Regions from separate parts of the Carnobacterium funditum DSM 5970 genome, predicted to be linked through region 2. Evidence: predicted binding sites of a transcription regulator. Region 2 holds the regulator's gene; the other holds the start of a gene.
The links. Region 2 encodes HrcA, which represses chaperone genes, less so after heat shock. Its sites were predicted from a motif close to TTAGCACTCNNNNNNNNNGAGTGCTAA; they were not measured.
Positions count from the first base shown of each region.

Region 1: a site for HrcA is predicted at 4,268-4,294, ahead of groES (co-chaperone GroES). Genes of this name have one in related genera too.

Region 1 covers NZ_JQLL01000001.1:1,310,070-1,325,782, forward strand. The annotation lists gene BR44_RS06030 (SDR family oxidoreductase) at 360-1,220, opposite strand; gene BR44_RS06035 (MarR family winged helix-turn-helix transcriptional regulator) at 1,226-1,603, opposite strand; gene groL (chaperonin GroEL) at 1,996-3,615, opposite strand; gene groES (co-chaperone GroES) at 3,947-4,231, opposite strand; gene BR44_RS06050 (CPBP family intramembrane glutamic endopeptidase) at 4,570-5,223, shown strand; gene BR44_RS06055 (DUF4305 domain-containing protein) at 5,261-5,467, shown strand; gene BR44_RS06060 (redox-sensing transcriptional repressor Rex) at 5,482-6,150, opposite strand; gene BR44_RS06065 (ABC-F family ATP-binding cassette domain-containing protein) at 6,445-8,397, shown strand; gene tsaD (tRNA (adenosine(37)-N6)-threonylcarbamoyltransferase complex transferase subunit TsaD) at 8,446-9,480, opposite strand; gene rimI (ribosomal protein S18-alanine N-acetyltransferase) at 9,507-9,995, opposite strand; gene rimI (ribosomal protein S18-alanine N-acetyltransferase) at 10,003-10,590, opposite strand; gene tsaB (tRNA (adenosine(37)-N6)-threonylcarbamoyltransferase complex dimerization subunit type 1 TsaB) at 10,574-11,296, opposite strand; gene BR44_RS06090 (CsbD family protein) at 11,928-12,122, shown strand; gene BR44_RS11120 (hypothetical protein) at 12,359-12,592, shown strand; gene BR44_RS06100 (RluA family pseudouridine synthase) at 12,693-13,637, opposite strand; gene BR44_RS06105 (CAP domain-containing protein) at 13,823-14,506, opposite strand; gene pepF (oligoendopeptidase F) at 14,613-15,713, opposite strand, start outside.
Region 2 covers NZ_JQLL01000001.1:483,445-499,157, forward strand. The annotation lists gene BR44_RS02110 (16S rRNA (uracil(1498)-N(3))-methyltransferase) at 1-38, opposite strand, end outside; gene prmA (50S ribosomal protein L11 methyltransferase) at 40-990, opposite strand; gene BR44_RS02120 (DUF3013 family protein) at 1,031-1,522, opposite strand; gene BR44_RS11635 (PhoU domain-containing protein) at 2,183-2,368, opposite strand; gene BR44_RS02130 (pyridoxal phosphate-dependent aminotransferase) at 2,361-3,548, opposite strand; gene BR44_RS02135 (hypothetical protein) at 3,598-4,266, opposite strand; gene lepA (translation elongation factor 4) at 4,501-6,327, opposite strand; gene dnaJ (molecular chaperone DnaJ) at 6,477-7,640, opposite strand; gene dnaK (molecular chaperone DnaK) at 7,775-9,601, opposite strand; gene grpE (nucleotide exchange factor GrpE) at 9,647-10,201, opposite strand; gene hrcA (heat-inducible transcriptional repressor HrcA) at 10,222-11,259, opposite strand; gene argH (argininosuccinate lyase) at 11,513-12,901, opposite strand; gene BR44_RS02170 (argininosuccinate synthase) at 12,922-14,160, opposite strand; gene ribF (riboflavin biosynthesis protein RibF) at 14,443-15,408, opposite strand; gene truB (tRNA pseudouridine(55) synthase TruB) at 15,424-15,713, opposite strand, start outside.

The sequences.
Region 1 (15,713 bases), 830 kb from region 2:
ATCCTGCTTATAGCAATAGTCGATAACATCACTTTATTTGTGATCATCCAGCTTAAAAAAAAAAATCTAAACAAAGGAACATTAGGTAAGGAAAAAGTAACACAGGCTCAAATTCCATTGGATAATTTGATTCTTTGGGACTTTTGGCAGGCTATTTTGCTTAAAACTGTTATAGCAATGAATGATGAACAGAAAAGGATTTACTCTGTAAAAAACTAAATTACTGCTTTAACTTATTTATTTCTTCGCTTTTAAGCGATAACTATACTAAGATAGACTCTCCAAAAAGTAACAAGATTAAAGATCAAAATGATGGTGAACCTTCAAAACCCGATATGCTAATATCAAAAAAGTTCATTTTAAATCCAATAGTCTTTGTGGTCTATTGCATATTGTTTGAAGCTAATAGGCTCTCTTCCTATAATTTTTTCTAAATCATGTGTTACATCTTTTGCTGTTCCAAGTTTTGTCATAAGATATAAAAGCATCATGACAGTCGCAAATCCTTTAGGAGTACCTCTTCTTATTCTATCCTTTCTAAACCCTAAAAGAGTTGGATTTTTATAGGTTATCTCTCTGTTAAGTACGTCAGACAAAATTTTTGATACCTCATAATAGTCAATTGCTTTTTTCCCAGTTAAAGTTAGAGCGGTATTCGTATAGGTTTCATCGACTAAACTAATAGCTGCTGCTCTTGCGATATCTCTTGTATCTATAAAACTTGTTTTGGAACTCCCAGCCGGTATATATAACTCGTTCCTTTCTTGTATCTCTTCTCTATGATTGGTATTCAAGTTTTGCATAAAAAAACTTGGTCTCAAAAATACGTAAGGGATATTTAATTTTTTTATCATGTCCTCAATCTTTTTATGAGGTACAATCGGATTTTTTTCAACGCCTAGAAGCGATACAAATACGATTTTTTCTATCCCCATTTTTTTAGCAGCTTCTAAAAAAGGAAGCATGTCTCTTTGAGGTTTCGCAAGCTTAGGAGGCCGAACTAAAAAAATAGCGCTAACTCCTTCTAACGCTTCTTTAAACGTCTTCATGTCCAAAAAGTCAAACTCCACTAACTCTGTATTTTCTTTTTCTTTGAATAGTTTATCCCCTTTTTCTCTATCATGAACGGCTATCTTTACGCTTTTTTTGAAACTGATTAACTCATCTACTACATATCTACCAATATTTCCACTTGCACCAGTTACTAAATACTTATCCATTTTTTTCACCTCATATTTTCTATTATTTTACCTAGTGTATTTTTAAAGATTTCAATTTCTTCATCAGTTAACCCATTTGTTGCATCAGATATTACCTCATTACTTACCCTTTCTAACCTTGGAAGTTTTGCTTTAGTCTCTTTTGTAAGTTTTAATATAGACGATCTTTTATCATTAGGATTTGATCGTTTTTCTAAATATTTTTTATCTATCAGCCTATTTATTATTCCAGATATCGTCGGTTTATCCATATCTAGTCTTTCTGCTATTTCAACTGCTGTAACTTCTAACTTCCCATCATCTGTAAAGGAATTCATTTCAATATCTTTTATCACTGCAAATTGAGACACTGTTATTTCTTCTTTTTCAAGTTCTTTATTCAATTTATTTCTTAAAAGTTTTGAACAATAATTTATCATGAAACCACTATTCATTTTATCACCTTATTTCCAATTTTTAATATAGTTAGCACACTAACTATATTATCGCTAATTGTTTTGTAAAGCAATTAAAACTTATCTCATTGAGAATAGTACTTCCAATATAAAGTAAATAAGTTTCTGCTGATACTTTAGAAATTACACAAGTTCGTCAAATTTTAGTTCTCTTAATGTTCAATCTACTAAATACCTCTGTATAAAACGGCTATTTTCTCTTCTGATCATTAACATTAAAAATGAAGTGAATTTGATTATTCCTATAACCAAAAGCATCAAAAAGAGACCTTCCATAAGTTCATTGAACTTATGGAAGGTCTCTTCTTAAAAATTATTTCTTACATCATGCCGCCCATTCCTGGATCCATTCCACCAGCTGGTGCAGCTGGTGTTGGTTGGTTTGCTACAACAGCTTCTGTTGTTAACAATAGAGCTGCAATGCTTGCTGCATTTTGTAAGGCTGAACGGGTAACTTTAGTTGGGTCAACAATCCCAGCTTCAATCATGTTTACCCATTCATTTGTTGCTGCATTAAATCCAATACCAATTTCAACTTGTTTCATTTTCTCAACAACTACAGCGCCTTCTAGACCTGCATTTGTAACGATTTGACGAATGGGTTCTTCCAGAGCGCGCAACACGATTTTCACACCGGTAGCGACGTCTCCTTCTTCTGCAATCTCAGCAACTTTGCTCTGGACATTAATAAAGGCTGTTCCTCCGCCTGATACGATTCCCTCTTCTACTGCTGCACGAGCTGCATTTAACGCATCTTCAATTCTAAGTTTACGCTCTCTTAATTCCGTTTCTGTAGCGGCTCCGACTTTGATAACGGCTACTCCACCTGAAAGTTTAGCTAAACGTTCTTGTAATTTTTCACGGTCAAAATCTGACGTTGTTTCAGTAGCTTGGGCTTTCAATAAAGATACACGTTGCATAATGTTCTCTGAAGAACCCGCTCCTTCAATAACTGTTGTTGAATCTTTAGTAATTACAATTTTCGCTGCATGCCCTAATTCACTAATGCTTGTATCTTTCAATTCTAATCCTAAATCTTCCGTAATAACCGTCCCACCTGTTAAAATAGCAATATCTTCTAGCATCGCTTTACGGCGATCGCCAAATCCTGGAGCTTTTACAGCTACAACATTGAATGTACCACGTAATTTATTTAAGACTAATGTTGGCAATGCTTCGCCATCAACATCGTCTGCAACAATTAATAGCGGACGTCCTTGTTGCAAGATTTGTTCTAACAAAGGCAAGACATCTTGAATATTCGAGATTTTTTTATCGGTAATTAAGATGTAAGGATTTTCTAGAACAGCTTCCATTTTATCATTATCTGTAACCATATATTGCGACAAGTAACCACGGTCAAATTGCATACCTTCTACCACGTCTAATTCGGTTTCAATACCTTTCGACTCTTCAATAGTAATTACGCCATCATTGCCTACTTTTTCCATTGCATCTGCAACAAGTTGTCCAACTTCATTATCCCCAGATGAAATAGCTGCAATCTGTGCAATAGATTCCTTGGTTTCAACTTTTTTAGAAATAGCCATCAATTCTTCCACAGCTACTTTAGTTGCTATTTCAATCCCACGGCGAATGCCCACAGGGTTAGCTCCAGCGGTAACATTTTTCATTCCTTCACGAACAATAGATTGCGTTAACACGGTAGCAGTTGTTGTTCCATCACCAGCAATATCATTTGTTTTTGAAGCCACTTCCACGACTAATTTAGCACCCATATTTTCAAAATGATCTTCTAATTCAATTTCTTTAGCGATGGTTACTCCATCATTTGTAATTAGCGGTGAACCATAAGCTTTTTCAAGTACCACATTTCTTCCTTTGGGTCCTAATGTAACTTTGACAGTATCTGCTAAAATATCTACGCCACGTAACATTGCTGCACGAGCATCTTCTGAAAATTTAATATCTTTTGCCATTTTCACTTCACCTCATTCGTTTAGTTGTGTTGCTTTATTTTAATTTATAGTAGTTTTTTAGATAGAACCTCATGAAACATACCCTTTACGAAATCATTTAAAGCATGACTCTTCAAGACGGACAAGTTAAAGAAAAAAAGCAATCAACTTGTCCAATGTTAAGTCTAAACGGACAAGTCTAGAGTTATTTAATCGTGACTTGTCCATTCTTATTTTTTTTAGACAACTCGAATGAGAAATACACTATTCTTGTCCATTTTTGTATAACATAAGATCAGCTAATCCAAAATTTTTATTGCTTGAATAGTAAAGCATCGTTCGTTCATTTTTTTTACTCAACAATTGCAATGATGTCTCGTTCACTTAATACAAGATATTCTTTTCCTTCATATTTAACTTCCACACCAGCATATTTTTCAAATAAAACGTTATCTCCCACTTTTACCGACAAATCGATTTTCGATCCGTTTTCTAGTGTGCGTCCTTCACCTACTGCAATAATTGAGCCTGTTTGAGGTTTTTCTTGCGCTGAACCCGGCAAAACAATCCCGCTGACAGTCTTTTCTTCTTCTTTAGCGACTTCAATAATGACACGCTCTCCTAATGGTTTTAACACGTAAATCCCTCCATTTTCTCTTATCCGTTTTCCTGTTTAGCACTCTTCTCGGATGAGTGCTAAACCACTCTTTTATAATAATCAACTTCACTCTTAATTGCAAGCCTTTTAACTCTTCCAGAACTGAAATTTGTTTGTTTTTTGTTGAGACACCTCATTTTCCAGATGTAAAATCATGCAATAATCTAAACATTTCGCTACATCTTATGTTATACTGACAAATGAAACTTGTTTGTAGATTAGAATAGTTTGATAACTTTCCAATAAAACAAACAGATAACAAGGATTCAAATAAAGAAGTCTTTTGCTTCTGAAAAAAAGAAGGTCTAACGGCACAAATGAAAAAACTAATCAAACAAACGCCTATTTCTATGATTTTAACTTATATTATTGCTCAATTTTTACCCGTTTTAATTTTAGCTTTAGCTCCTCAAGACTATCAAACAGAAGCTTTGATTTTTGGAACTATTTTTTCTTTTACTGCAGGTACACTAGTTATGTTGTTATTGAACCGAAAGTCAACGATTAAAAATAGTTTGACCTTAAGTTCTCCTACACCCAAGAAACAAGTTATCATGTGGGGATTAATTGGAACCCTGATGGCTTTTGCCGCTCAGTTTATCGCAACTCTCATTGAGTCACAGTTGCTCGGACTACAGATGGAATCAGTTAATACACAAAATATTTTATTAACTATCAGTAAATACCCTTATTATCTGATTATCGTAGCTATAATGGCACCTATCATGGAAGAATTCGTCTTTAGAAAAGTTGTTTTCGGTTTTTTTTATGACTTAACTGGCGTAGTAGGCGCAGCGGTTATCAGCTCGTTGTTATTTGCTTTTATCCACGCTGACAGTCACATTCTGCTCTATTCTTCAATGGGATTTGTATTTTCTTATCTTTATGTGAAAACAAAAAATATTGCTACACCCATGATTGCCCATGTTTTAATGAACACAAGCGTCGTTTTACTCAATTTAATCTATTAACAAGCAAGGTTAGTAGAGAAAGGAATTTTAATTGCATATGAATAACAAAAATATTATCCTGCAAATCGTTTTTAATTACATCATGTCCCTTGTATTCATCTGGTTTACTATTAATTCTGTATCCACTGAAGGATGGGGTATTTTCCCAGTATTATTTGTGCTATTCGCCACTAGTGATTTCGTACGTGCGTCTAAACTATTAGATATTTATTTAAAAATAAAAAAGGGCGGCAAACCTAAATAGGTTTGTCGCTTTTTTTACTCTTCTTCTGATTCTTTTTTTTCTTCTTTTTCTTCTTTTTTATAATGATCTAAGAAATAAATCAACGTTTGTAATTCATTGGTTAAATCAACATTTTGTACACGCATATCATCTGATACAGATATACGAATAGGTGTAAAGTTCATAATCCCTTTTACGCCTGCTTTTGCCAATTCATTCGCTGTTTCTTGGGCTGCTTGTGTTGGGACCGTCAAAATCACGATTTCGATTTGCTGTATTTTAAGCTGTTCAATCATTTCACTCATCGGATAAATAGGTACCCCACTTAATATTTTTCCAATGATTTCTTCATTAATATCAAAAGCTGCACTAATTCTCATGTTGTTGCTTTGGTGAAAATTGTAATTCAATAAAGCATGTCCTAAGTTACCTACACCAATTAAAGCCACATTGGTTAGTCGGTCTTGTTTCAATGTTTTACTAAAAAAGTTCATTAGATTCTCTACATCGTAACCGTATCCTCTTTTTCCTAAAGCTCCAAAGTAAGAAAAATCACGGCGAATAGTTGCACTATCCACTTTTACTGCTTCGCTTAATTCTGTTGAAGAAATACGGTCTTTGCCTGCATCATGCAAGAAACGCAAATAACGATAATAAATAGGTAAGCGTTTAGCTGTTGCTTTTGGCACAGTTAGTTTATTCATCATTTTCCTCCATTAATTTTTCTCATTAACTTTTCAATTAATATTTTCACAAGTATATACTATCAACTTGAATTTCACAAACTATTTTTCTCTCAACGTTTTCATTATAGCATTCTTTATAGATAAAATGATAACTTTTTCTTAACTTACTAGGCTATCCCTCCTCCCTATATTTTTATCCCTATCCGTTTAAAAAATCTGCTTGTGAAGTCAATTTTTAATTTACTGGAGTAATATCAGAATTTACAGTTGTATGATAGACTAGAGTAGAGAATAACGAAATGAGGAAATTAGATGATTTTATTACAAGTTCAACAAGTGGCTCGTTATTTTGGAGCTGACGTACTATTTGAAAATACTTATTTGGAGGTCCAAGAAAATTCAAGAATGGCTTTAGTTGGTCGAAATGGTGCTGGGAAATCTACTTTATTGAAAATGATTGCTGACATTGAACAACCTGATGCAGGTCAAATTATTAAAAGCAAGCAAGTAACCATAGGCTATCTTGCACAAAATACTGGCTTGCATTCAAATGACTCCATCTGGAATGAAATGTTAGCTGTTTTCGAACCCGTTATCCAGCTAGAAAAAGAGATGCGTAAAATAGAAATCCAACTTGGAAATCCGGTTCTTTTAGCAGATGAAATATTATACCACAAAACATTAGAACGTTACGATCAGTTGCAGCATGATTTTAAACTAGCCAATGGTTTTGGCTATGAAGCAGAAATACGTTCTGTTTTACATGGTTTTCGTTTTTATGAAGAAGATTATCAAAAAAATATTCATCAATTATCCGGTGGACAAAAAACCCGTCTTGCATTAGCAAAACTACTATTAGAAAAACGAGATTTGTTAATCTTAGATGAACCAACGAATCACTTAGACATAGAAACACTCAACTGGTTAGAAAATTATTTACAAGCCTATCAAGGAGCTTTGCTAATTGTTTCCCATGACCGCTATTTTCTAGATAAAGTAGTCAATGAAGTTTACGAAATCAGTCGTCAAAAAATGGTTCACTATAAAGGTAATTATTCTAAATACCTAGATTTAAAAGCTGCCCGTCTTGAACAAGAATGGAAAGAATACGAGAAACAACAAACAGAAATTGCTAAATTAGAAGATTTCGTCAATCGCAACTTAGTTCGAGCATCTACAACCAAACGAGCTCAAAGTCGGCGAAAACAATTAGATAAAATGGATCGGATTGACCGACCGCAAGGCGATGAAAAATCTGCTCACTTTCGCTTTCAAACAGAAAAAGAAAGCGGAAATGTTATTTTATCTTTAACCCATGGCGCTATTGGCTACCAAGATCATATTTTGTCTTCTCCTATTAATTTAGATATCAGAAAATATGATTCTATTGCATTAGTGGGACCAAATGGTATTGGAAAATCTACTTTGTTAAAATCTTTGATTGATGATTTGCCTTTAATTCAAGGAGAGAAACAAATTGGAACCAACGTTGATTTAGGTTATTATGACCAAGAACAAGCTAACTTAAATTCTAAAAAAACAGTGTTAAGTGAATTATGGGATAGTCATCCGACAACTCCTGAAAAAGATATTCGTAGTATTCTTGGCAGCTTTTTATTTTCTGGTGATGATGTTGAAAAATCCGTTACTAATTTAAGCGGTGGAGAAAAAGCTCGATTGGCACTAGCGAAGTTATCTATGAATCGCGATAATTTTTTAGTCCTTGATGAGCCCACCAACCATTTAGACATTGATAGCAAAGAAGTCCTGGAAAATGCCTTGATAGATTTTGACGGAACTCTTTTATTTGTTTCACACGACCGTTACTTTATCAATCGATTAGCGACCTCAATAGTTGAATTATCCCCAGAAGGTAGTACACTTTATTTAGGCGACTATGATTATTACGTTGATAAAAAAGCGGAACAAGAAGAATTAAAATTATTAGCTCTAGCGGAACAAGAAAAGGATGTCCCAACTCTTGAAACGGCTATAACAAATAAAAACCATCGCGAAATCGATAAAGAAACGCAAAAAAAAACTAGACAACTCTCACGTCAAATTGAAGCTCTTGAAGATAAGATGTCTAAAGTTGAGCAACAGATTGAGACGATTGAATCTCAATTAATTAATCCGGATGTATTTGGCGACCATGTTAAAGTTCAAGAAATCAATGGACAGTTGACTGACTTAAAAGTAAAAAATGAAGACTTGGCAAATGAATGGGAAGAGAAAAGTATGGAATTAGAAGAACTAGAGGGCTAACAGCATAAAAAACGCAATTGGGTTTTTAATCCAATTGCGTTTTTTTAATTAAAGCTCACCATAATTATCAAAAGAAAGTCCTGGTTGTGCATTTAAGTCATACCCGCTGAACTCTTGTCGATTGTATTTGACGTAAGCAGCCGCACCAATCATCGCTGCATTATCACCACATAAGGATAAAGGTGGTACGAGTAAGTCTACATCCGAAAGTTCTTCTTTTACAACTTTCGTTAAAGTATTTCTTAAGCCTTGATTGGCTGCGACACCACCGGCCATTACTAATTGTTTTACGCCTAACTCTTTAGCCGCTCGAAGCGTTTTGCTAACCAGTACTTCTATAACACTTGCTTGAAAACTAGCAGCTAAATTTTCAGGATTCAGTTGTTCCCCTTTTTGATCTGCATTATGCACCAAATTAATAAAAGAACTTTTTAAACCACTGAAGCTAAAATCATAATTATCATCTTTCAGCATAGCACGCGGAAAATGATATGTATCTTCACCTTCATGGGCCATCTCATCAATCCGCTTCCCACCAGGATACGGTAAACCCAAAACGCGTCCTACTTTATCATAGGCTTCTCCAGCTGCATCATCACGTGTTTCGCCAATGATTTTGAAATCACCATCTTCTTTCATATACACCAATTCAGTATGTCCGCCACTAACTACTAAAGACAACAATGGAAAAACTAGCGGCTGGACCAGGCGGTTTGCATAAATATGACCAGCCATATGATTGACTGCAATTAAAGGCAAATCGTGTGCGTAGGCCAATGCTTTTGCTGCGTTAACGCCTATCAATAAAGCCCCAACTAAACCTGGACCGTTGGTTACGGCAACGGCTGATAGATCACTGTAAGTAACATCTGCTTCTGTCATGGCTTCTTCAATACATTGTGTAATTTGCTCTACGTGATGCCGACTAGCAATCTCAGGTACCACTCCACCAAACCTCATATGACTCTTAATTTGTGATGCAATAATATTTGACAGCAGTAGATGCCCATCTTGAATAACTGCAACACTTGTTTCATCACAGCTTGTTTCAATGGCTAAAATTAAATTTCGTTTAGACTCCATGTGTTCACTCTTTCTCTTTTACATTTTTATTCTTCTATTTGTTCAATATATTGCATCACAATTGCATCTTCAATCGGATTACAATAATAATTTTTACGTACGTCTACTTCAGTTAGACCACATTTTTGATAAACCAATTTTGCTACTTGATTGGATGATCGAACTTCTAAAAAGAGTTGTTTCATTCCTTGCTCTTTTAAATAGGTTAAGCATGCCAACATCAACTTAGTGGCAATTCCTTGTTGTTTAAATTTTTGGTGCACACCAAAATTAGTGATTTCAGCTTCTCCTAAAAAATACCTGTACCCAATAAAACCAACGATTTCTTTATTCTTCATGGCCAAACCGTATCCTGCCAAAGGTGTTTCTAGATCTGTTTGAAAACTTTCAACCGACCAAGGTGACCCGTTAGGATAACTATTCTCTGCACTGTCATACAATTGTTCACTAGTTAAATTTATATTCTTAGGAAAGGCAATCTCGATTTTTTCCTTTACACAGTTATACTGACTCATATTTTCCTCACATTCTTAAAAGTGGTAAATTCATTTCTAACGCATCTTCATGGTCACCAGCGTAATACCCTTTTTTTACCCTTAATTCCTTAAATCCTAATTTCAGATATAAGTTTTGTGCCTGTTTATTTGAAGCTCTTACTTCTAAACTTATTTTATTCATATTTTGCTGTTCTGCTAGGTAAATCACTTTTTTTATTAGCGCGTAAGCTAGTCCATTTCTTCGTTTTTCTGGAACAACTGCAATATTTGTGATGTGAGACTCCCCATCGACGAACCAAGTTCCTATAAATGCAACAGCTTGTTTTTTGTCTCTAGCAATTAGGTATAACGCTCTCTTGTTATGAGTTAATTCTCGTCTCAACGCCCCTTCTCCCCAAGGTGTGGTGCCATTATAACTTAGTTTTTGTATCCGCAAAATATCAGAAATATCATCCTCTACTGCCATACTTAATTCAACCAACTGCTTATTATTGAGAACAATAGTTAAGTCTGATAATCGAACTTTTTCAGCTAAAGAGGGTTCCTGTATTGCATCCATAACATTTAAAACAGATTGCTGTGTCTTTAACCATTCTTTAAATCTTCTCAACATATGATTCCTCCAGCTGGTCTGGATGTTCTTTACGCCAATTTTCCTCCGCCTCTGCCAATTTCAAATAATGAGGCAGTATCGTATGAACGTCTACAGGCTCTTCCAGTAGTCCTAACAAACCTAAAACACTTGCTTTAGGCAAATGATTTTTTAGAGCGGCCGCTACTACTCGATCTCCCAATTGTTGTTCAAACATTTGTTGATGCAAGACACGATCTTCTCCAATTAGTTCGATGGTACCTGATAGATTTTTTAAATGACTTGCCCAAGTTTCTGCTGAAACGTGAGTATCTGGTTCAACTTGAATTAATTTCCCTGACTCCCATTTATACAAGCCCGTATAAATATTGCCACGTCTTGCATCAAATAATGGGACCAAATAGTTGGATGATTCTTCGCAGTTACCTGCTAGAACAGCAAGACTTGAAACGCCCGTAATTTCTTTTCCTAATGTCCATGCCAATGTTTTAGCAATAGTTACACCAATGCGCAATCCTGTATATGATCCTGGGCCTTGTGCAACAGTTATTCGATCTAAATTGGCAGGCTTCCAACCGACTTCCGCCATCAATTTAGCAATTGCAGGCATTAAACGTTGACTGTGATTTCCTTTTGTATTTGTGGTTATTTCTCCAATAATTTTTTGATTCTCTAAAACAGCAACGCTCATCGCTTGATTGGAAGCGTCAATTGCCAATAATCTCATCACTAAACGACTCCGTTCTTTTTCTATCTCATACGAGAAAATGTGTACCTTTATTTTAGCACATATTCTTTTAAAAATTAAGTAGGTTAGGAATTAAGCCTGTGCTGTCAAGATAAAGGATTATTCATAATTTTCTCGCAACCTACTAATCTATCTATTGTAACGGTTTGGGGGTATCCCCCTTTTTACTAGCCCAGTTAGGTATGAATTCTCCTTCATTCATCCGTTTCACTTTTTTTGGCCCAGTTAGAGGTTAGTTCTCCCTCACCTGTCTGTCATTCGGTGTCATAATATCAACGTAAAGAAGTAACGAAAGATTAAATATGCACTGTATGAGTCTGTACTCAAAAATCTTTTCCTTTAGTCAGCAATAAAAATATTCTTGTAAAAAAGCTAGGGATAAGGCACGTTTATTTAAATTTTTATTAAGGCCATTTCTTTATAAAAAAACGATTTAAATTAAAAAAACATAAATTGAAAAAAGCTTATTGTTTGATTTTATTTTTAAAAGAGGTATCATTTAATTATAGTAGTCGTTCACATTTTAGACGCAACTTGTTTTTATTCTTTTAAAACCATTTTGTGTAGCAATGACTGCTATTAAAAAATTACTTATTAGGAGGATGATAGCGTGACAGACAAAGATAGCGGAATGAAAGATAAATTAAAAGGTACTAAGGACAAAGCCGTTGGTTCAACTAAAGATGCCTATGGTGATGCAACTGATGATTTATCTAAACAAGCAGAAGGTAAAGCACAAAAAGCTAAAGGCGAAGTCGAAAAAAAAGTTGGAGAAGCTAAAGACGACAACAACGACCGCAAATAATTATACTATTTATTGAGAGTGCTACTTTGTAGTGCTCTCTTTTTTTATTTCTTGCATTGTAAAAGAGGTAAGGAGGAAAAAACGGCTTATATTTTAATACCTGGAGCAGCTAGAACTATTGGACAAGTAGCAACCTGTCAGGACATCGGATTTATATGGAGTCATAAAAGCTTACTAAGAAGTCCTCGCTGGTCTCTACGCCTTCACAAAAAATCAAGAAGCTATCGGTATTCGAATTGGGAATTTTAAAAAAATTAGGCAAACCAGATAAACAGTCTCATCCGTATGATTTAGCTGATTATGTATCTGCTCGCGATTTTTGTCAGTTGATTGATTGCGCATTAACTGCTGAACTCAAAGAATCTTTTTTGCTGGTTAACGGAATTTCTAATACTCCTTTTCCACACTTAGACATTGATCAAGCACGTGTTGCGATAGGATACCATCCGCAAGATAATGCATTTGAATAGGATTATTACTGTTAAATAAAGTGTTTATCTTTTAAAAATCAAATTAAAGCCAAACGTTTCTTTTTTTTAAAAAAGAAACGTTTGGCTTTTTTAAAGCTTATTATTTTGAGTGAACTGAAAACACTTTTGGTACTTTTGCTTTGAAACTTACTAATTCACCCGTTGTAGGATGGATGAGTGCTAATGTTGTTGCATGTAATCCCAGACGTTTCAATGGATTAACAGTAGAGCCATATTTTTTGTCACCCACAACCGGATGCCCAATTTCTTCCATATGGACTCTAATTTGATTTTTCCGGCCAGTCTCAAGTTGAATTTCCAATAACGTGAATGCTTCATTAGACTTAATTTTTTTATAATGTGTAATAGCTCGTTTTCCGCCGTTGTCAAACGAACTGGAGAAAACATGCATAGATTTATTTTCAGTTAGCCAAGAATCGACTGTTCCTTCGTCTTTCGCAATGACTCCTTCAACTAAGGCCGTGTAGATTCTCTCCTTTACGATATCTGACCAATTTTCTTGTAAAGCTAGCTTTACTTCTTCACTTTTTGCAAAAAGCATCACACCTGAAGTATCTCTATCTAAACGGTGAACCACAAAAACTCGATTCTTCTTATCGTCTTCCTTAACATACGTAGTTACTTGGCGATAGGCTGTCAAGTCGTGTTCACTTTTAGAAGCCATTGAAAGCATACCTGCTTCTTTGTTAATCACGATGATGTCTTTATCTTCAAATAATATACTGACTCCCACTAAGGCTTTTTCTTTAATAGCCTCCTTATTAGAAACAATTGATACTTTTTGTCCTGGAGATAAAAGATAGTTGTGCTGCTTGATATTTTTCCCATCAACCCATACTTGACCTCTAGTTAAGACGGACTTTATAGAATTGCGACTATTTTTAACCTTTTCTTCTATTAGAAAAGCCAACAATTCCATCGGCTCTTTAACCGTGTATTCTGTCGCTTTCGTTGCATCTTTATACTGGAATGATTTTTTCTCTATTCTTTTTTTAGCAGCAGGTTTAGTATTTCTTTTTGCCATGCTCTCACTCTCTTTCATCTTTGATTCATTTTTTATTAAGAACAACTGTTTTCTTACCAGCACGATTCTTCTCTTGCATAGTATAACGGAAAAAGACAAAAAAATAACCTAAAAACTGATTTCACTCCTATTTAGAGTTTTCAGTTCTTAGGATTAAATAATATGAGTATATAAACAAGTTTATTTTAGTTTGCCATAGGTGTTCCAAAAAGCTGAACAGCATAAATATTTTCCCCGTCAAAAGAAACTCCAATCCCAACTTCTTTGAATTCTTTACGAATCATATTTTCATAATGACCTGGGCTATCTACCCAACCATTAGACAATAATTCTGCCATCCCCGTTTCATCTAGATAATTCGTAGCCATACCTAGATTTTCACCGGCTAATTGGTAAACATACTTGTAATCGGCTTCTTCGAGAATAGTGAAGGTTTCACTACCGTCTGGTCTCGTATGCGAAAAAGATTCTTCTGTTTCCTTGGCTCGTTTTCGAGCCGCTTTTTTTAATTGAGCATTGGGTGTTAATTCAGGTAAATTATTTTCACGACGTACTTGATTCAACAAGTTAAAAATAGTGTCTTCTATTAATTTATAATCAATATTAGCTGTTGTTTCGTTTATCTCTTTTTCCGGTTCAGAAACTGCTGTTGATTCTTGTGGTTGGCTTTCAGGAATTGGAGTCACTTTTTTTAAGGATCCTTCACCTTCAATAATAGTTACGATTGATTCAGGATTAGGAATTTTCTCTACCGTATCAGAGAGAGTATCGCCTATCCATGTTCCTTGCAAGGCATTTGTCTTGCCTAGCCAAAAACCCAAAATTAATGCTATTGTCACTAATAATATAGAAGAAAAAAGTCTTTTCATGCTGGTACTCCTTTCGATTTAAATCAGTTTAACAAGTATCAGCAAAAAATAAAAGACATTTATAAATCTATTTACAACTTTTTTCTAATAACGCTATTCATCTTATTTAATGGCTAATCTCTTTACTTAAGGCAATAATTCTATCCACTGATTCTTCTAGATAACTGATAGTGTCATTTAATGGTTTAGTGGTTGTAATATCCACACCTGCAATCAGAGCAGATTTTCCAGGTTTATATTGGTCTCCTGATGCCAAGAACTCCAGCCACTCATTAACAGCAGACTGTCCTTCTTTTTGAATCCGTAAGAAAGCTTGGGTCGCTATCGTTAGTCCTGCAGAGTACGTGTAAGAATATAGACCCATATAATAATGACTTTGACGCATCCAAGTCAGTTCTGCACCAGGATTGATTTCAACAGCGTCACCCCAGAATTGGTTTAAAACGGATTTTTTAATGGCACATAATTTAGCTGCATCAAAACTTTTTCCATCATCGACTAGTTGGTAAACTTCTCTCTGGTAGGCCGCTTCCAATAAATGTGTAATAAAGTTATGGAAGTACGTGTTGGTTAACATATTTGTTAATGCAAATCGTTCTCTACGAGCATCTGTACTTTTTCGTTTCAATAAATCTGTCAATAATAATTCATTGAAAGTAGATGGAGCCTCAATCAAGTAAAGTGATGGCTCTTCACCTAAAATAGAGTTGGATTCAGCAGATAATATTGCTTGTCCAGCGTGACCAAATTCATGAATCAGGGTATAGACATCTGATAGTTGGTTTGTCCAAGACATTAAAACATAAGGATGCTTACCATATGGATTGGTACAAAAACCGCCTGTTGACTTCCCTTTATTTTGAACAAAGTCTACCCACCGTTCTGGGTAGGCCTTTAAGATAAGATCTACATAATCTTGACCTAGTATACTTAACGCATCTGCTACTAATTCTTTAGACTCTTCAACAGTTACTTTTAGCGAATAGTCTGAATCCAAATCTATTTTCAAATCAGCATACGTCATTTTATCTAACCCATTCTCTTCTTTAACATGACCAATATATTTTTGCATGACAGGAGCTAAGTCATTCATGATGGTATCGATTTGACGATTATATAAATCACGGTCGACTTCTTGATCAAATAATAAATAATCAAAAACTGAATCAAAGCCTCGCATCGTGGCTAGTGTTTTCTCTTTTTGCAC
Region 2 (15,713 bases):
GTAGTTTTACGTTCTTCAGAAATAAAGTAGCGCTGCATATCACTCTTCCTCTAATGGTTTTTTAGCAATAATTGCAACCCAATCTTTCATTTGTAATAGTTGGATAATTTCAAAGTTTTGTTCTTTTAATTGTAATAATATTGTTTCTTTTTTTGTATCAATAATTCCAGACGTTAAAAATAATCCTCCTGGTTTTAAAACAGACCAAGCTTGAGGGATTAAAGGTGAAATTATTTCAGCAAGAATATTTGCTACTACAATATCTGCTTTAATTTCAACATCTTTCAACAAATTATTAGCAGCAATTTGTACATCCACTGCGTAATCATTTAACATAATATTATCATAAGCTGACTTAACGGCGACTTCATCTAAATCGTACGCAAAAACTTTACCTGCTCCGAGAGCCTTAGCAGCAATACTTAACACACCAGATCCAGTTCCAACATCTAGAATAGTCTCATCACCTCTTATACAATTCTCCAATGATTGCAAAGATAATATTGTCGTAGGATGTGTTCCTGTTCCAAAAGCTAAACCCGGATCTAATTTAATGATACATTCATCCGGATGTTGCGGTTCATACTCTTCCCAATTAGGAACAATAGTTAAAAAACGAGTGATCTTCAAAGAATGATAATACTTCTTCCAGGCGGTAGCCCAGTTTGTTTCAGCTACTTCTGTAACTATCATAATATTTGGCTCAATAGATAAACCTTTTGATTTTAATTCAATAATTTGTTCTTTAACACTAGAAATAATTTCTGGTGAAAATATCATTTCTGAAAAGTATGCCTTAACAAGCGCTCCTTCTTCTAAAAAATCAGCTCTATCTAGTTCCCATATTTGCCCAAAACCGTCATCTGGAACGTTAAAAAAATCTTGACTATCTTCTATGGAGACACCCTCGGACCCTGCTTCAATCAAAATATTTGAAACAGCATCTACAGATTCAGTAGCTATCTGTACACTTACTTCAATCCAATTCATTTTATTCGTTGTCTCCTTTTAATTTATCGCTTATTAAATCTTAAAATTTTGGGTACTCTACTCTTTCTAAGTTGTAGCGATTAGTATCTTTGAACGTTTGAATAGTTTGTTCAAAATTAACTTGATTCCATTCTATTTCGAATGTTTCAATAGTAGAATCAGTAGCAAAATCTAGTAAATCTGATTGACCTTCTGTTACTACAATTCTCAACATTTTTACAAAAGCATCAATAAATCCTTTTTCAATACCCTTTTTAAAGTCAAAAGGAAAAGCTGCTAAATAATCATCTAGTATTATTTTAGATTTTTCAGGATTGTAAAAACAAACAACATCTTCAAATTGAATGATATTTTCTGTATTTACTGTTCCTTCAATATCTTGAATAACCAATTCAGGTTCTGTTTCTGCATATAGTGTAAAGGTTACTTCAATGACATTTTGTCTTTTTTTCCATTCAATCGACCAGTCAAAATCTAAGTTAGCTTCACTCATTGTGCTTTCTAGGTAATCAATCATATCATGTTTTGTCATTTTAGTTCCTCATTTCTTTCAATTATATGGTTATCTTTATTTTTCATTTAACGTCCTTATCTATTTTTTCTTTTTCTCCGGAAATATTAGGGCTTTCTGACACAATATAGCGCAATAAAATTTCCGACCATATACCTCTATTCGAAATACCAATTCGAGTGGCAGTATCCTTTTTTTCAGGGTATCTTCTCTTGATTTGGGAAAAATAAAAAGATCTTAAATATTCAGAGTTCCATTATCTTTTTTATCTACTCCCATTGACTTAGTTAATTTTCCTGGGCCACACGTTAGCAATCGTTCATTTTATTCATATCTGTTTCATCAGTTCAATTACTGTACAAGGTTCAATAGCTGGAATAAATATAACCAGTAATAGCCTGTTTACCCATGAAATATACACTTGTGGTCTGCCTAAACACTCAATACCGAGTAATTTCTTATTTTCTTTAATTTGAATTTAGTCAAAAATCCATTTAATTTCACTTTTGCTTTAAATAAATAACTAGTCTTTAGCTACAAGTATACAACAAATAGAAGGTATTCGTAAATAAAACTAAATTTAATCGATTTACTTTAAATTAAAACATAACAAAAAGACAGCAACGATTTCACTTGTGCTGTCTTTTTTGGTTCTATTTCATTTAAATCTATAGACGTTTTTTAATCATTCTCGAAAGAAAAAAAATTTTCTTTTGTTTTTTCAAAAGTATCTGAAATTGTATGAATAGATTGATTAGTTGCCACATGTCGAGCAATTTTAACAGAATGGTCGCCTATTCGCTCTAAACTAGAAACATTTAGTTTTTTTTGATTCTGATTTGCATAGGTATTTTTTATTCTAAACAATATCCGTTTTTTTATTATTTTCTATATAATTCGTTAATTTTTCCATTGCAGTAATGAGTGTTTTCATGCTAGCTGCATAACTAATACGGACGTAACCTTCCCCACCTGGACCAAATGAGTCGCCTGGGATTAAAGCTACCTTATTTTTTTGAGCTAAGTCTACACAAAAACTCATACTATCTTGAATATACCCTTCAGGTATTTTAGCAAATAAGTAAAAAGCACCATTTGGTTTAGGACAAGTAAAACCAATTTTTTGGATACGTTCATAAACATAATCGCGTCGTTTCAAGTATTCGTTTTTCATGAGCTGAGCATCATTTATACCATCTGTAAATGCAGCTAGAGCTGCTTTTTGAGACATAGTTGCAGTAGAAGTAATTAAAAACTGATGAACTTTATTGATTTCTTGTATAATTTCTGCAGGACCACAAAGTAACCCTATTCGCCATCCTGTCATGGCATGAGATTTTGAAACACCATTAATTAATAGTGTTTGTTCGGGTAGGTACTTAGCAATTGAAACATGTGAACCACTGTAAGTTAACTCGCTGTATATCTCATCACTTAATACGAACAAGTCGTGTTTTTTTAATTCATTAGCTAAATTCACAACTTCATCTCTAGTATACGTAACTCCTGTGGGATTATTAGGGTAATTCAGTACAATAGCCTTTATACTTTCTCCATGTTCTAAAATGGCTTCTTGAATCATTTCCGGAGAAAGAACAAAATGATTACTTGAAGTATCGATAAAAATTGGCGTGCATCTACTTAGAATTGTGACGGGGATGTATCCTGGATAGATTGGTGTTGGAATTAACACTTTTTCGCCAGGATTTAATAGTCCAAATAAAGCTACATATATTGCCTCAGTTGCTCCTGCTGTTACTAAAATTTCCGAATCAGGTTTGTAATCCAAATCATATTTCTCTTTTAAAAAAATAGCCGCTGCTTGTCGTAAGGGAAGTTCGCCAGCAGTTGGTGCATAATGAGTATGATTCTCCTCAATTGCATTCATCCCAGCCAATTTTATATGTTCAGGTGTGTTAAAATCTGGTTCTCCTAAAGTTAATTTAGTCATTCCTGGTATGAGAGACACCTCTGCATCAAACTTCAAAATTGAAGAAGATTGCAATAATGACAGTTGTTGATTTAAAAGATTCTTTCGTTTATTCATTTGTATTCCTCCTTTTACCTTAATAAGATTTTCAATCGTTTAACTACTCTTAAATCAACAATAAAAGAAAAGTATATCCTATTACTCCTGATAAAAAACTACTTAAACTACTTTCTTGTTCTTCAGGTAATTCGTCTTTTAATGCATTTAAAACGACTCCCCCTGCTATAAAAGCTTGTAAAACGGAAAGAACGAATTCGTTTACTTCAGTTGTCACACCTATAATCCACCCAATCACAGGTGCCAGTGTTAAAATATATCTACCATACTGATCATAAATTTTCATATGATCTCTTCTCAACGACCAATCATTTGTCACCAAATGAACACTTAAAGCTAAGAAATAAAAAAGTATACCAAAATAATTTTCAAACTGTTCCTTCACTAGAAGATAACCTATAATCGTATTATAAACAGTGAATGCACTTATATGAATCCAGAAAACGGATAGATTAGTTTCTTTTATCTCTTTATTGTATAAATTTTTTTTAGATACCTTCACTAAACGTTCTAATGAGTAAAAAATAACCAATCCTAATAAAGCGACAATATAAATATGATTTTCTATGTTTCTCCAAACACTGTTTTGTAAATTTCTTAATATAATTTGTTGGTATTCATTCAATTTTGGCAATAAATCAACAAAAACATAAGAAACAGAAACACCCGCAGAAAAGGATAAAAACTTACTACGCGGTACTTTATTTACAAATTGCATATACTTAGAAAAATAATGGATTAAGGTAAATCCTATAACGCATACAAAACTAATTATAAGATACATTAATAACGTCCTTTCCATTCTTATATAGAGATGTTTTTTCACATAAAACGTTTACACTATTATCAAAAACAAAAAACTCCTAATAAAGATTTACACTCATCTTTTATTAGAAGTTTCACGATAAAACAGTGCTCTTTTATTCATTCAACCTGTTAATTATACTATAATCTATTTGTCGTCATCTATCTTAAGAACAGACATGAAGGCTTCTTGAGGAATTTCAACGGATCCAACTTGTTTCATTCTTTTTTTACCAGCTTTTTGTTTTTTCAGTAATTTCTGGCGACGTGTTACATCCCCTCCGTATAATTTAGCTGTTACATCTTTACGCAATGCTTTAATCGTTGAACGAGATAATATTTTACTACCGATTGCAGCTTGAATTGGTATTTCAAATTGTTGTCGGGGAATAATACTTCTTAATTTTTCAACAATTGCTTTTCCTCGATTGTATGAAAAATCATTATGAACAATAAAACTTAATGCGTCAACTGTTTCGCCATTTAAAAGAATATCCATTTTCGCTAAACGACTTGCTCTATAACCTATCATTTCATAATCTAAAGATGCATATCCTTTTGTACTAGATTTCAATTTATCAAAGAAATCATACACAATTTCAGACAAGGGAATTTCATAAATAACATTAACACGATTGTTATCTAAGTAATCTAAAGCAATAAAATTACCACGTTTATGCTGGGCTATTTCCATAACCGTACCAACATAATCATTTGGGACCATTATATTCGCTTTTACATAAGGTTCTTCAATCGATTCAATTACTCCAGGTTCTGGCATGTCCGCTGGGTTTGAAACGATTATTTGAGTTTGGTTAGTTAGGTTAACATGATAGATTACTGATGGTGCTGTTGTAATCAAGTCTAAATTAAACTCTCTTTCAAGTCGCTCTTGGACAACATCCATGTGTAAAAGTCCTAAGAATCCACATCTAAAACCGAAGCCTAATGCTTGAGAAGTTTCTGCTTCAAATTGTAAAGCCGCATCATTCAATTCTAGTTTTTCTAAAGCTTCGCGTAAATCAGTAAAACGTGACGAATCAACTGGATACATCCCACAATACACCATAGGATTCATTTTTCGATAACCATGCAATGATTCTGATGCTGGATTATCTGCTAATGTTATCGTATCACCAACACGAGCATCTTGAACGGTTTTAATATTAGCCGTTACATAACCAACATCTCCCACCATTAAAAAGTCACGTTTGATTGGTTTTGGTGAAAATATGCCAACATCTGCAACTTCAAATGTTTTGTTGGTATTCATCAATTTCATTGTATCGCCTGGTTTAATAATTCCGTCCATAATACGCACATTCAGTACAACACCACGATAAGAATCATAAGCCGAGTCAAATATAAGTGCTTTCAATGGAGCATCTAAATCGCCATCTGGTGCAGGGACTTTCTCCACTATTTGTTCTAAAATGTCTTCAATACCCAGACCAATTTTAGCACTGGCTAAAACAGCGTCGCTTGCATCAAGTCCAATAATATCCTCAATTTCTTGTCTTACCCTTTCAGGATCCGCAGCTGGTAAATCAATTTTATTAATGACAGGAAGAATTTCTAATTCGTTATCTAAAGCTAAATAAACATTGGCTAATGTTTGAGCTTCAATTCCTTGAGCAGCATCTACGACTAGTATTGCTCCTTCACAAGCAGCCAAACTTCTTGATACTTCATAAGTGAAATCGACATGGCCTGGTGTATCAATTAAATGAAATGTATACGTCTCCCCATTTTTGGCTGTATAATTCAACTCTACTGTGTTTAATTTAATTGTTATGCCTCTTTCACGCTCTAAGTCCATTGAATCTAATAATTGTTCTTGCATATCACGGTCTGCTACAGTACGTGTCATTTGTAAGATACGGTCAGCTAGAGTAGATTTCCCATGGTCGATATGAGCGATAATAGAAAAGTTTCGAATATTTTTTTGTCTTTCAACTAGTTCTTTTTTATTCATCTAATTAATGCCTACTTTCATGTTTTATTCCAAAAAGTGTCATTTTAAATTATAACAGTGAAACTGCTTAATTACAATCTTTAGAATAGCTGCTATATCGTAAAAAAAGAAGCCTAGATAATGTATTACCTAGGCTTCTTTTTTACTTTTCATTTTCGATCTTTTTTAAATGCATCTTTTACTTTGCCAAAAAGAGACTCATCTTGCTCTGTTACTTCAATACCACTTTCTTTTGCAAATTCACGTAAAATTCTTTTTTGTTCAGAAGACAAATCTTTTGGTGTGATTACTTTTATTTTAACATGTTGATCGCCATTGCCAGCTCCTCTCAAGCGTGGAGCTCCTTTACCCTTTAGTCTGAAATTAGTACCTGTTTGAGTACCAGCCGGAATTTTCAACTTAACTTTCCCATGAACCGTTGGCACTTCAATCTCATCACCCAAAGCTGCTTGTATAAAACTGATTGGCAATTCATAATAAATTTCTGAGCCATCACGATCAAAGAGATCACTTGATTTCACATGGAAAACAACATATAAATCTCCGTAAGGTCCACCATTTTTCCCAGCTTCTCCTTGCCCATTTAAGCGCATTTGATTGCCATCTTCAACACCTGCTGGAACCGTTACTTTTACAGAGTGTTTTTCTTTAACATGACCTGAACCATAACAAGTTGGACATTTTTCTTTGATCTCTTTACCAGTTCCTCCACAAACATCACATGTTTGGCGAGTCATTACTCGACCAAGTGGCGTGTTACGCTCTACATTCAGAGTTCCTGAACCATGACATTTAGAACAAGTTACTGGGTTAGTTCCAGGTTTAGCCCCGTCACCATGACACGTTTTACATTCTGCTTCTCTATTATACTGGATATTTCCTTCTTTACCAAAAACTGCTTCTTCAAATTCTAAATCCATTCGATATTGCAAATCCTCACCTTGCCGTGGAGCATTAGGATTGGCTGTACGACCACTGCCACCGAAGAAAGATTCGAAAATATCTTCAAATCCACCGCCGCCGAAGCCGCCGCCACCAAAACCACCGCCACCGTAGCCGCCGCCACCGCCACCGTTCCCAAAGTTGGGATCTGTACTTGCATGACCATATTGATCATAAGCTGCTCGTTTATTTCCATCACTTAATACTTCATAAGCCTCAGTAATTTCTTTGAACTTTGCATCTGCATCTGCTTCTTTATTTATATCTGGATGAAATTGTTTAGATAGTTTACGGTATGCTTTTTTTATTTCTGGCTCTGTAGCACTTTTTGATACTCCTAAAATTTCATAATAATCTCTTTTTGCCATGATTTCCCTCCATCGTCACAAAGATAACTTTTTATAGAACACGATTGCTCAAATCCAACTTCAAGAGCATATCATATCTAGAAGAAAAAGCCAAAAGCATTTTGCCTTGGCTTTTACTTTATCATCCTATTTGTTGATTATTTGTTGTCATCTACTTCTTCAAAATCAGCATCAACAACATCGTCATCTCCACTTTGCTCAGCTTCAGGCTCAGCTTCTGCTTGAGCTTGTGCAGCTTGTTCATAAAGCTTTACAGTTAAAGCCTGAACGATTTCGTTTAATTCGTCACGCTTAGTTTTCATTGCTTCTAAATCATTAGATTCAACGGCTGCTTTTAATTCATCACGAGCATCTTCAGCTTTTTTAACTTCTGCTTCATCTGCTTTGCCTTCTAATTCACCTAAAGTTTTATCTACTTGGAATAACAATTGATCTACTTCATTACGTAAATCAACTTCTTCTTTACGAGCTTTATCAGCATCCGCATTAGCTTCTGCATCTTTAACCATACGTTCAATCTCGTCCTCTGATAAACCTGATGATGATTTGATCGTAATGGTTTGTTCTTTTTGAGTACCTAAATCTTTCGCACGAACGTTAACAATTCCGTTTTTATCAATATCAAATGATACTTCAATTTGCGGAATTCCACGAGGAGCTGCAGGAATATCAGTTAATTGGAAACGTCCTAAAGTTTTGTTATCTGCTGCCATTGGGCGTTCGCCTTGTAATACATGTACGTCAACTGCAGGTTGATTGTCTGCTGCTGTTGAGAATACTTGTGATTTAGTTGTTGGAATAGTTGTGTTTCTATCGATTAATTTTGTGAATACGCCACCCATAGTCTCAATACCCAATGATAATGGTGTAACATCTAACAAGACAATATCTTTAACATCCCCAGTAAGAACACCAGCTTGAATAGCCGCTCCCATAGCAACTACTTCATCAGGGTTAACTGATTTATTTGGTTCTTTACCAGTTTCTTTACGAACAGCTTCTACTACGGCAGGAATACGTGTAGATCCACCAACTAATATAATCTCATCTACTTCAGAAGCAGAAAGACCGGCATCTTTTAAAGCTTGGCGAACAGGATTTTTTGTACGTTCCACTAAATCATATGTTAATTCATCAAATTTTGCACGAGTTAAGTTAACTTCTAAGTGTAAAGGACCTGACTCTCCAGCTGTAATAAATGGCAAGCTAATTTGGGTTGCATTTACACCTGACAAATCTTTTTTAGCTTTTTCAGCTGCATCTTTCAAACGTTGAACAGCCATTTTATCTTTTGATAAATCAATACCGTTATCTTTTTTGAACTCTTCTGCTAAATAGGTAATAATTTTTTCATCAAAGTCGTCTCCACCCAAATGGTTATCTCCAGCTGTTGAAAGAACATCAAAGACACCGTCGCCTAGTTCAAGGATAGATACGTCAAATGTACCGCCACCAAGGTCAAATACAAGCACTTTTTCTTCTTTATCTGTTTTATCTAAACCGTATGCTAGTGCTGCTGCAGTTGGCTCATTAATAATTCTTTCTACTTCTAAACCAGCAATTTTACCAGCATCTTTAGTTGCTTGACGTTGTGCATCATTAAAATAAGCAGGCACTGTGATAACAGCTTTATCTACTTTTTCACCTAAATAACTTTCAGCATATCCTTTTAAATACTGTAAAATAGTTGCTGATATTTCTTGAGGAGTATATTTTTTACCGTCAACATCAACAGAGTAACCAGCCTCACCAATATGGCGTTTGATAGAACTAATAGTATGTGGATTTGTTACTGCTTGACGTTTTGCAACTTCTCCTACTTGCATTTCTCCATTTTTAAATGCGACAACAGATGGTGTTGTTCTATTGCCTTCTGGATTTGCTATAATTTTAGCTTCTCCGCCTTCTAAAATAGCTACTGCTGAATTTGTTGTACCTAAGTCAATACCAATAATTTTACTCATAATTAATTACCCCTTTTTCTTTTCATTTTTTTTTATTCTAAGTCTTTATTGAGCAACGATTACCATTGCTGGTCTTAAAACACGATCATTTAAAGAGTACCCTTTTTGAGATACATTTACAACTGTATCAGTTTCTTGCCCATCTTCCAATGGGATAGTTTGAATGGCCTGATGAAAATTTGGATTAAAAGGTTGATTCAATGGATTGATCATTTGAATCCCTTCATTTTCCAATGCCACTTTAAAAGAATCCATTACCATTTCTAAACCTTTTTTCAAGTTTGCTCCTTGCTCGTCTGTAACTTCGATTGACAAAGCACGTTCTAGGTTATCAATTACTGGTAACAACTCCGTAGCTAAAGATTGTGAGCGATACTTTGCAGCATCTTCTTTTTCTTTTTGATTTCGTTTGCGAATATTAGCTAACTCAGCTTGTAAACGAAGATATTGATCCTCTTTCTCATTTAAATCCATTTTTATTTTCTCTAATTCATCAATTTCTTCAACAACCGTTTCCTCTTGAGATTGAATTTCTTCAATCGTTTCAGAAGATTCATCATTGTTATTTCTACTATTTTTTTCTTCTTGATCTTCAGACATAATACATAGCTCCTTTTTAATTAATCTTCCATCGAATGGTAGTAATCAATTACTTTTTTTGAAAGCTCGTTTCTAAAAACATCCACTAAACTAATCATTTTTGAGTATGGCATACTAGTTGGTCCCAACAAGGCAATCAGTCCCGTTCCATAACCTATAACGTTATACCCTGCAGTTATCAAACTAAACCCCTCAAATCTTTCATCGTCCAACTCTTGACCAATCTTTACTTCAATTCCACTGTGATGAGGAGTTAATAAATGTGCTAAGTCATTTTGGTCTTCCATTAAAGAATAGATTAATTTGAATTTCTCAACATCCATCCCCATAGAATAATCTAGCATATTCATTCTTCCACCAACATGTATCTGATCACGTCCAGCCTGTAAAATAAACGTATCAAGCGCAGAAGAAATCCCTGCTGCTGATTTGGCATATTTATTGATTAAAGCAGGTATTTCTGTTTCCAGCTTTTTAAATACTTCAATTAAGGTATGACCCACTAATCGTTCATTAAAAATATTTACCATCTTTTCTAAATCACTAGACTGAATTGTTTTTGGTAAAGAAAACATTCGATTTTCTACGTGCCCTTTATCTGTCACTAATATGACCATTACTTTATTTTCTGTCAAAGGGACTAACCTGAACCCGGTTAATCGACTATCTTTTAATTCAGGTCCTAAAGATATAGCTGTATAACTAGTTAACTGCGAGAGCAATTCAGCAGACTGGATAACTATTTCATCTAGTTGATGAAATTCGTTGCTAAACGATTTTTTAATCGTTATTAAATCCTTCTTTTGAACTTCTATCGGGTGGATAAGATGGTCAACGTAAAAACGATATCCTTTTATTGACGGTATTCTTCCTGAAGAAGAATGAGTTTTTTCGATGAATCCTAACTCCTCTAGATGAACCATTTCATTACGAATAGTAGCGGAACTATAATCTAATTCTGCCTCATTCATTAATGTCTTAGATCCAATAGGAGTGCCATTATTTGTGTAGAGAAAAATGATGGATTTTAATATGAGAATTTGTCTTTCTGTTAACATAGAAACATCACCTCTTTATTTAGCACTTAAGACAGATGAGTGCTAACACAAGTATTAATCTACCAAATATATGTTACCTTGTCAACGATAATACCTCATTTATTGTTGAATTTTTTTAGAGAAACTCACTATATAAATAATTTCACACATTAAATTTAATTCAAAAAAAATAAGCCCTAGAATAAATTTTTTTATTCTAGTAGCTTATTTACATTTTACTATCAACTGATAATCAGTTGAGGTGAAACTCTTATCATACTTGTTTCATATCCATCAACGCTTCATTTGCATTCATAAGTTCTTTTTGTATTTGTTTAAAACCTGTACCACCAAAAGAGTTGCGTCGTTCTACTGCTGTTTTTGAATCTAAAACAGCATAAATATCTTCTTCAATCAATTCAGAAATGGCGTGGTACTCAGATAAAGGTATATCTTGCAAATAATTCTCTTTTTTTATGCAATCTAGCACAAGCTTGCCTACTATCTCATGAGCTTTTCTAAAGGGAATGCCTTTATTCGCTAGATAATCTGCTAACTCAGTTGCATTTGAATAATCCTTAGTCGTAGCCGTGTACATTGTGGATTCGTTAATTTTCATGGTCTCAAGCATACTAGAAAATATGGTTAGACAATCTTTAACCGTTTTGACTGTATCAAACATGCCTTCTTTATCTTCTTGTAAGTCTTTGTTATAGGCTAATGGCAAACCTTTCATTGTTGTTAATAAGCCTATTAAATTACCATAAACACGTCCTGTTTTCCCACGGATTAACTCAGCCATATCTGGATTTTTCTTTTGAGGCATAATCGAACTCCCAGTTGAGAATGCATCTGTCAATGTCACGAACTGATATTCATGACTAGTCCACAAAATAATTTCTTCGCAAAAACGCGATAGATGCATCATCAAAAGACTACTATTACTCAAAAACTCTAAAATAAAATCGCGATCACTAACCGCATCTAGGCTGTTAGAATAGTTTTTCTTAAAACCAATCAGTTTTTTTGTATATTCTCGATCAATAGGAAAAGTTGTTCCAGCTAGAGCTGCAGCTCCTAATGGGGAAATATCAATTCTTTTTAGACTATCTTGATTGCGTTCAAAATCACGTTTAAACATATTATAATAAGCAAGTAAATGATGGGCAAAAGAAATGGGTTGCGCATGTTGCAAATGAGTGTACCCAGGCAAGATTGTTTCCACATTTTTTTCAGATTTATTAATCAAAACACCCATAAGTAATTGAATCGATTGATTGATTTCGATTACTTCTTTTTTCAGATACAGATGCATATCCGTTGCAACTTGATCATTTCTGCTACGTGCCGTATGTAGCTTACCTGCTACTGGCCCAATATCGTCATGAAGCAACTTTTCTAAATTCAAGTGAATATCTTCATTTTTGATGGTAAATACTAGATGACCTTTTTTATTATCTTCGAGTAATTTTTCTAGACCTTCGATAATTTCATTTGACTCTCCAACGGATAGTATACTTGTTTTAGCCAACATTTTTACGTGTGCTAAACTGCAAATTAAATCTTCTTCGGCTAACTGTTGATCAATGTCAATCGAAGCTCCAAAAGCATCAATCCATGCATGGCTTTCACCTTCAAATCTTCCACTCCATAATTTTTCCATTCAATTCATCCTAACATTTCTTAATAGAAAACTTTTTCTTTTATGACTGTTTCTTCAAAACGATCAGTCGAATGGTGAACTTCTGCGTGTACTTTGGTAGAAAGCCCCCATAATTTAATAAAACCGACTGAAGCTTTTTGATCAAACGTATCAGCCGAAGTATACGTAGCTAAGTTTTCATCATATAGGGAATTAGGGGATTTTCTTCCTTCAACAATTGAATGGCCTTTGAATAATTTCAAACGTATTGTACCATTCACGTATTGTTGTGTAGCATTTAAAAAAGCAATCAAACTATCTGTTAAAGGATTAAACCATAAACCGTTATAAATCATCTCCGTTAATTTTTGTTCGATTGCTGGTTTAAAATGACCAATTTCTTTTACAAAAGTCAAATCTTCAAGAGCTTTATGTGCCGTCATCAGAACCATGGCTCCTGGTGCCTCATAGACTTCACGGGATTTAATTCCAACTAACCGGTTTTCAATATGATCAATTCGTCCAATTCCATGTTTTCCTGCTATTTTATTAAGGTATTCAATCAATTCCACTAAGGAATACTGTTTGCCATTTATTGCAGTAGGTTTCCCAGCTAAAAAGTCGATTTCTAAAATTTCTGGACTATCTGGTGTATTTGCTAAATTAGCCGTTAACTCATACGCTGCTTCTGGCGGTGCCGCCCAAGGATTTTCTAAAATACCACATTCATTCGCTCTTCCCCACAAGTTCTGGTCAATGGAAAAAGGATTATCTAAATCAATAGGCACCGGTATCTCATGCTTAATAGCATAATTGATTTCTTCTTCTCTTGACCATTGCCATTCACGGACGGGTGCAAGAACTTTTAAATTTGGTGCTAAAGAGTGTATTGCTACTTCAAAGCGCACTTGATCATTACCTTTTCCAGTGCACCCATGAGCAACTGCACTAGCACCTTTTTTGATAGCTACTTCCACTAATTTTTTCGCAATTAATGGACGAGATAAAGCAGAAATCAATGGATAAGTGCCCTCATAAAAAGTATGTGCTTGCAGAGCTATTAAAGCATATTCTTCTGCGAATTCTTTTTTTGCATCGATTGTATACGAAGAAATGGCTCCAATACTTAAAGCTTTTTCTTTAATAAAATCTAGATTTTTCCCCTCACCTACATCTAAACAACAAGCAATCACATCGTAACCTTCTTCAGTCAACCATTTAATGGCAACAGATGTATCTAAACCTCCGGAGTATGCTATAACTACTTTTTCATTTTCCATTTGAACACCTCTTTATTTTTAATTAACTCACGATAAACATTATAATACCATTTCAAAACGATTAAAACAAGATTAGAATGTGTTTTTATTCTTAAATGTGTATTTTACCATGATATTTTAGTTTTAAAATGAATATTAAACGTTTTTATACATTAAGTATTCAAAAAATCAATTTTCATTAGTTGTTGAATCAAAAAAATAAAATCCTTTGTTTTCTTATTAAAGAACACAAAGGATTTATCATTTATTATTATGAGTGTAAGGGAGCAATCGTTTCCTGTTTTATATGGTTTTCTCGTTTTTTTTATTTTCTATTAAAAAATAATCACGTGTATCTTTTTCGTCTTGCTTTAACTGAGCAATTAAAGCTTCAACTGAATCAAATTTCCATTCATCTCTCAAAAAATGCTGCCATAAAACCGTTACTTTTTCTCCATATATATCTTGATTAAAGTTTAAAATATATACTTCAACTGTCAATGGACGGTTTATTTCGAATGTAATATTATGCCCAATTGATGCCATGCCTTGGTAATGTTTGTTTCCTATAAGAATTTCAACTACGTAAACACCAACAGTGGGTAAGCGTATGTCTTTCGTCACATCAATGTTAGCCGTTGGGAAACCTAGTAATCTACCTCGAGCATCTCCATGAATAACACGTCCAGTTGTTTCATACGTATAGCCTAACAACCAATTAGCCTCTTTGATATCTCCACTATCTATTGCTTTTCTAATTCGTGTAGAACTGATTTTAGCATCATTTGTTGTTTGTTTTTCAATCACAACAATCTCAAAACGATTTTTAGCATACTGTGGCAGATGTTCCATAGAAGCCACCTCTTTTTTCCCATATGTGTAATCAAAACCTGCGACGACTACCTTTGCATTTAGGGCTACAATGTATAAATCAACGAAGGATTGAGGGTCTAAAGACGCAAAGGCTGAGGTGAATTCTATTTCGTATAAAATGTCTACACCTAAATCAGCCATGATGGCTTCCTTTTTTTCTACAGTCGAAAGATAAAGCATATCTTGGGCTGCTATTTTTTTGAAAACAATCGAAGGATGCTGATTGAAAGTCATTACTGCTAATTTACAGTGTTTTTTCAAAGAAAGATTTTTAGCTTGATTAATAACTTCTTGGTGCCCCCTATGAACCCCATCAAAAAAACCTAAAGCCAAAACGACATTCGCTGAAGGAATTTGACTTTTCTTATAAGGGTGACGTAATTTAATAATTTCCATACTAGAAAAGCTCCTTTACTGAAATGATCGCAATCCTTTTATTGGTTTCACACAATTTTCTTTAACTGGATGTTTCCCATAAATACTCCAAGCTAAAGTATCATACATGATCACTAGTGGAAATGTAACATCCTTGCCAAATACATCAGCTGGTAAAACAGCACCATTCTTCACTTTATTCCATAAAGTTTCGTCTATATCGACTGAGTCAAGTTCTTTTATACCAAACTCTAAAGGGTATAAACAATCTTGGATTGTTTGATTGCTCATCTTATCAGCAACTTGTGATAAGGTTAAACAATTTT